Regions from separate parts of the Streptomyces sp. NPDC053750 genome, predicted to be linked through region 2. Evidence: riboswitches for the same ligand, from Rfam matches in the RefSeq annotation. Region 2 holds a riboswitch; the other holds the start of a gene.
What was found. A riboswitch is a leader RNA that binds a small molecule or an ion and turns the genes downstream of it on or off. The one in region 2 is predicted to bind S-adenosylmethionine.
Positions count from the first base shown of each region.

Region 1 (3,175 bases), on a different contig from region 2:
CGAGAACGGTGTCGAGCGCAAGCCGAAGGCCTCGGAGAAGCTGCGCGCCAAGCTCAGCAAGTCGTACTACGGCGAGGACTCGCAGATTCCGAAGCCGACTGTCGAGGAGTACAAGGAGATCACGAGCGGCCACGGCCACCACTGACCCTCCAGCGTCGCCACACCACGGTCGAAGGGCCCCGTCCGTTCCGCGGACGGGGCCCTTCGCCGTGCCCGGGGCTGGATAGGGTGGGAGCACACCCTCTTTCCGTCATACACACGATTCAGGAGCGGCTCATGAGCGCTTTGACCCCCGCTGGAGGCGACACCGCGGCGGGCCGCTCCTGGCCCGCCCTGCTGAACGGACTGGCGGACGGCCGGGACCTGACCGCCGACGAGACCGCCTGGGCGCTGGACGTGATCATGCGCGGCGAGGCGACCGACGCGCAGATCGCCGGGTTCGCGGTCGGCCTCAGGTTCAAGGGGGAGACCGTCGAGGAGATCTCCGGTCTCGTCCGCACCATGTACGAGCACGCCAACGTGATCGAGGTGCCGGGGAGGACCGTCGACATCGTCGGCACCGGTGGCGACGGCGCGAAGACGGTCAACATCTCCACCATGTCGGCGATCGTCGTGGCCGGTACGGGCGCCAAGGTCGTCAAGCACGGCAACCGGGCCGCCTCCTCGGCATCGGGCGCCTCGGACGTCCTGGAGAAGCTCGGGGTCAATCTGGAGCTGACGCCGAAGCGGGTGGCCGCGGTCGCCGAGGAGGCTGGCATCACCTTCTGCTTCGCCGTGAAGTTCCACCCGGCGCTGCGCCATGTGGCGGCGGCACGCGGCCAGCTGGGCATCCGCACGGTGTTCAACTTCCTGGGCCCGCTGACCAACCCCGCCAAGGTGAAGTCCCAGGCGATCGGGGTCGCGCACGCCCGGATGGCACCGATCATCGCCGGTGTCTTCGCCGAGCGCGGCCACTCGTCCCTGGTCTTCCGGGGCGACGACGGCCTTGACGAGCTGACCACCACCGCCACCTCCCGGGTCTGGGTCGTGCGCGACGGCAAGGTCACCGAGGAGACCTTCGACCCGCGGGACGTGGGCCTCGAACTGGTGCCGGTGGAGGCGCTGCGGGGCGCCGACGCCTCCTACAACGCCGATGTCGCCCGCCGTCTCCTGGCCGGCGAGACGGGCCCGGTACGGGACGCGGTGCTGCTGAACTCCGCCGCCGCCCTGGTGGCCCTGGAGCCCGGCGAGGCGTCACTGACCGAGCAGATCAGGGCCGGCATGGACCGGGCCGCCGAGGCGATCGACTCGGGTGCCGCCAAGCGGGTGCTGGACCGCTGGGTGGCCGTGAGCAACGCGTAGGGGCCTTCCCGTGTGACGTGCGTCCCGCGATCCGGACTCGGGTTGCGGGGCGCCGATCATTTCCCGTACGTTCCTTTCCAGGTCATGAGCGACAGTCATTCGGCCCCGGCCGACTGTCCGGCAACCCTCCGTCCGTGGCGGGGTGCCCCGGGTGAAGACCAGGTCGTGGACAGCAAGGTTCACGGCAAGCGCGGACCCCTCGCGAAACCAGGGGTCCTGGGTCGTTCGAGGGAGTCTCCCGTGAATCAGCGAATGCGATAGGGCCGCAGAGCCCCGCCTCCGCATCCCCCTTCTTTCGCCTTCTTCGCTTTCCTCTTCACCTTTCCCACGCTTGAGCCGTCGCGGTTCGCGTGGTGATGTCCTCTGCCTTCACGGGAGTGCACCCATGTCCGTCTCCACGCTCGCCGCCGACCAGTCGGTTTGTGCCCCTCTGGCCGTTCTGGGCCGTGATGTCACCGTCCCGCTCGTCACCGGCGGGGAGGTCACCTACGCCGCGCTCGACTACGCCGCCAGCGCGCCCGCGCTGCAGCGGGTCTGGGACGACGTGGCGGCCTACGCCCCGTACTACGGCAGCGTGCACCGTGGCGCCGGGTACCTGTCGCAGCTGTCGACCGACCTGTTCGAGAACGCCCGGAAGACCGTCGCCGACTTCCTCGACTGCCGGGACGGGGACCAGGTGGTGTTCACCCGGTCCACCACCGACTCCCTCAACCTGCTCGCCGCCGCGCTGCCCGCCGGCTGCCGGGTCTTCGTCTTCGAGACCGAGCACCACGCCTCGCTGCTGCCCTGGCGGGACGCCCAGGTCACCTACCTCGACGCCCCGAGCAGCCCGGCGCAGGCCGTCGAGACCCTGGAGCGCGCCCTCGCCGCCCGTGAGCCGTACGGGCCCGCCCTGGTCTGCGTCACGGGCGCCTCCAACGTCACCGGCGAGCTGTGGCCGGTGCGTGAACTGGCCGCCGCGGCGCACGCGCACGGCGCCCGGATCGTGCTGGACGCCGCCCAGCTCGCCCCGCACCACCCGGTGAGCGTGCGCGACCTGGACGTCGACTGGGTCGCCTTCTCCGGGCACAAGCTGTACGCCCCCTTCGGCTCCGGCGTGCTGGCCGGGCGGGCCGACTGGCTGCGTGAGGCGGAGCCGTACCTCGCGGGTGGCGGCGCCAGCCGCCGGGTCAGCCGGCGCACCGACGGGGGCGTGGACGTGGAGTGGCACGACAGCGCCGCCCGGCACGAGGCCGGGTCGCCCAACGTCATCGGCGCCTACGCCATCGCCTCCGCCTGCAAGGCGCTCACGGAGGCCGGGTTCGACACGCTGGTCGCGCGCGAGGAGTACCTGATCGCCAAGGTGCGGGAGGGGCTCGCCGAGGTGCCCCAGGTGCGGGTGCTGTCCCTCTTCGGTGACGACGCGCCCCGCGTCGGCGTGATCTCCTTCGTCGTGGACGGCTGGAACAGCTCCCACTTCGCCGCCGCGCTCTCCGCGGAGTACGGCATCGGCGTGCGCGACGGTCTTTTCTGCGCCCACCCGCTGGTGCGCACCCTGCTCGGCAGCGACCCGCAGACGCAGGGCGAGTGCGGCGCCCCCGAGGCGACGCCGGGGGAGAAGTCCCTCAACGCCATCCGCGTGAGCTTCGGCGCGGGCACCCCGGACGAGCACGTCGAGCGGTTCGTGAACGCGGTCCGGGAGCTGGTGAGCGACGGCGCCCGGTGGAACTACCGCACCGAGGACGGGCGTTGCGTGCCCGACACCAGCTCCGCCGGGTCCGGCACTCCCGCCGCCTGAACGGCCCGGCCCGGCAGCCGCGACCCCAGCAGCACCATCCGCAACGCCCGTTCCGTG
Region 1 is NZ_JBITXB010000001.1:978,979-982,153, forward strand. Features, by position in the region: gene ACIGO6_RS04335 (cytochrome bc complex cytochrome b subunit) at 1-145, shown strand, start outside; gene trpD (anthranilate phosphoribosyltransferase) at 277-1,341, shown strand; SAM riboswitch class IV at 1,422-1,538, shown strand; gene ACIGO6_RS04345 (aminotransferase class V-fold PLP-dependent enzyme) at 1,727-3,118, shown strand; gene ACIGO6_RS04350 (glycerate kinase) at 3,049-3,175, opposite strand, start outside.
Region 1: linked by a shared signal. The riboswitch ahead of ACIGO6_RS04345 (aminotransferase class V-fold PLP-dependent enzyme) and the one ahead of thrC (threonine synthase) in region 2 are both predicted to bind S-adenosylmethionine.

Region 2 (3,175 bases):
CGCAGGATGGTCGGGATGCGAACGGTCACGCTCATGCGAGGCCAGCCTCTCGGAAGGAGTCCAGGTTGGGGCGGATGGTGGCGGTGAGACCGGTGCCGGCCACCGCGTCGAGGGTCTTGAGGCCGTCGCCGGTGTTGAGGACGACGGTGGTGAGCGACGGGTCGAGCACGCCGTCCTCGATCAGCTTCTTCGTGACGCCGACCGTCACACCGCCGGCCGTCTCCGCGAAGATGCCCTCGGTCCGCGCGAGCAGCTTGATCGCGTCGACGACCTGCTCGTCCGTCACATCCTCCACCGCGCCACCGGTGCGGCGCGCGATGTCGAGGACGTAGGGCCCGTCGGCCGGGTTGCCGATGGCCAGCGACTTGGCGATGGTGTTCGGCTTCTGGGGGCGTACGACGTCGTGGCCCGCCTTGTACGCGGTGGACACCGGCGAGCAGCCCTCGGCCTGGGCGCCGAAGATCTTGTAGGGCTTGTCCTCGACCAGACCGAGCTTGATCAGCTCCTGCAGACCCTTGTCGATCTTCGTGAGCTGCGAGCCGGAGGCGATCGGGACGACGAGCTGGTCGGGCAGCCGCCAGCCGAGCTGCTCGCAGATCTCGTACGCGAGGGTCTTGGAGCCCTCCGCGTAGTACGGCCGCAGGTTGACGTTGACGAAGCCCCAGCCCTCGCCGGCCGGGTCGCCGATCAGCTCGGAGCAGAAGCGGTTCACGTCGTCGTAGTTGCCCTGGATGCCGACGAGTTCACCGCCGTAGACGGCGGCCATGACGACCTTGCCCTGCTCCAGGTCGTGCGGGATGAACACGCAGGAACGGAAGCCGGCCCGGGCGGCGGCGGCGCCGACGGCACCGGCGAGGTTGCCGGTGGAGGAGCAGGAGAGGGTGGTGAAGCCGAAGGCGCGGGCGGCCTCGAGGGCCTGGGCGACGACGCGGTCCTTGAAGGAGTGCGTCGGGTTGCCGGAGTCGTCCTTGACGTACAGACCGCCGGTGACGCCGAGCTCGCGGGCGAGGTTGTCGGCCTTGACCAGCTTGGTCCAGCCCGGGTTGATGTTCGGCTTGTCGGCCACGTCGGCGGGGACGGGCAGCAGCGGGGCGTAACGCCAGATGTTCGCGGGGCCCGCTTCGATGCGCTTGCGCAGTTCCTCGGTGTCGTACGCCGAGAAGTCGTAGGCGATCTCGAGGGGGCCGAAACACTCCTCGCAGGCGAAGACCGGGCCGAGGGGCACCCGGTGGCCGCACTCCCGACAGCTCAGGGCGGCGGCGGGGCCGAGATCGACCGCGGAGTGCACGTCGTTCGCGGGGTTCGTGGAGCTTTCGGCAGTCTGCACAGCCATGGAGGCGAGGCCCTTTCTCCTCATCTTCCTCACGACGCATCTCGCCGTGAGACGGATTTGGCACCTTCCCTAGCCGGGAGCCTCGCCACGTCTGTGTGACAAGAACCGACTGGAGGGTTGCCGGGGCTTCATCGGGCCGTATCCCTCTGCCCCTCTGGATGAGCGGTATGTGGTTGTTGTTCGGTTGTACGCGCGGCGACCCCCGGCATGCGACGGTCCTCCGCGTTGTTCAAGACTGTAACCGAAGGCCAGGACACTTGAGATAGTCGTCCGTACCGCGAGATGGATCACAAAAGGAGCGACCGACCGTGCTGGAAGAAGTCGAGCGCTGGCTGAGCGCACGCTCCTGGTCCGCCGCGGACCGGCCGATCCAGCGCCTGCTGACCGCCAAGCACGCCACCGGTCAGTCGGTCAGCGTGGTGCTCCCCGCCCTGAACGAGGAGGCGACGGTCGGCGACATCGTCACGGTGATCCGCCGGGACCTGATGGAACGGGTCCCGCTCGTCGACGAGGTCGTCGTCGTGGACTCGGGGTCGACCGACCGTACGTCGGCGGTGGCCGCGGCGGCGGGCGCGCGCGTCGTGCACCGCGACGCGATCCTCCCGCGCATCCCGGCCGTGCCCGGCAAGGGCGAGGTGCTGTGGCGTTCGCTGCTGGTCACCGGCGGCGACATCGTCTGCTTCGTCGACGCCGACCTGCGCGACTTCCGCGCCGAGTTCGTCTCCGGGATCGTGGGCCCGCTGCTCACCGACCCGGACGTGCACCTGGTCAAGGCCATGTACGACCGCCCTCTCGGGGAGGCGCCCGGGCAGGGCGGCCGGGTCACGGAACTCATGGCCCGCCCGCTGCTCAACTTGCACTGGCCCCGGCTGGCCGGCTTCGTCCAGCCGCTCGGCGGCGAGTACGCGGCCCGCCGCTCCCTGCTCGAACAGCTCCCCTTCCCCGTCGGCTACGGCGTCGAGCTCGGCATGCTGGTCGACGCCCTGCACCTGGTGGGCCTGGACGCTCTCGCGCAGGTCGACGTCGGCGTCCGCCGGCACCGGCACCAGGACGGCCAGGCCCTGGGCCGGATGTCCGCCGCGATCTACCGCACCGCCCAGCTCCGGCTGGCCCGCGGTCATCTGGTCCGGCCGTCCCTCACCCAGTTCGAGCGCGGCGCCGACGGCTTCGAGCCGCGCACCTACTCCGTGGACACCGAGGAACGGCCTCCGATGGCGCACATCGCGGAGTACGCGGCGCGCAAGGTGGCGTGACGCGTCAGCCGGTGACGCCGTCCGACCAGCGCCAGGTGCCGGAGGCGTCCGGCTCGCAGGTCAGGTACTCGCCGCCGCGGCCGTGGGTGCTCAGGCCGCGGTGCTTCTTGGCGCAGAACTGGCCGTCGGCGTAGCAGTTGCCGGCGGGGCTGGTGAGCTCGCAGGCGCCGGTGCCGCCGCCGGTGCCGCCACTCGTCGTGCCTGCCGTGGCGGTCCCGCCGGTGCCGGTGTCCTGCGGCTCGGCCGATTCGGGGGCAGGGGTCGGCAGCGGGTCCAGCAGACGTCCGTCGCAGTCGCGGCCGTCGCGGGGGACGGTGAACGTCACGCCGCCGGGGCCGTCGGTCTGCTCGCAGACCTCCTCGTCCAGGTCCCAGGCGGAGGCTTGCCGCCCTGTTCCCTGCAGCTGAACGGTGTAGTCGATGTGAGCCGCCTTGGCCGCGAGCACGGCCCCTCCGACGTCCCGGCCGGTGTGGTCCGGCAGCGTGACGGTGGTCGGCGACGGGGTGTGGGTGGGGCTGGAGCTCTGTGCCGCGGTGGCCGTCGCGGGCCGCGCGTCCGCCTGCGGGCCGCCGGTGCTTCCGTCGCCGCA
Region 2 is NZ_JBITXB010000005.1:162,815-165,989, reverse strand. Features, by position in the region: gene ACIGO6_RS16615 (ubiquitin-like small modifier protein 1) at 1-35, opposite strand, end outside; gene thrC (threonine synthase) at 32-1,333, opposite strand; SAM riboswitch class I at 1,351-1,498, opposite strand; gene ACIGO6_RS16605 (glucosyl-3-phosphoglycerate synthase) at 1,642-2,586, shown strand; gene ACIGO6_RS16600 (hypothetical protein) at 2,591-3,175, opposite strand, start outside.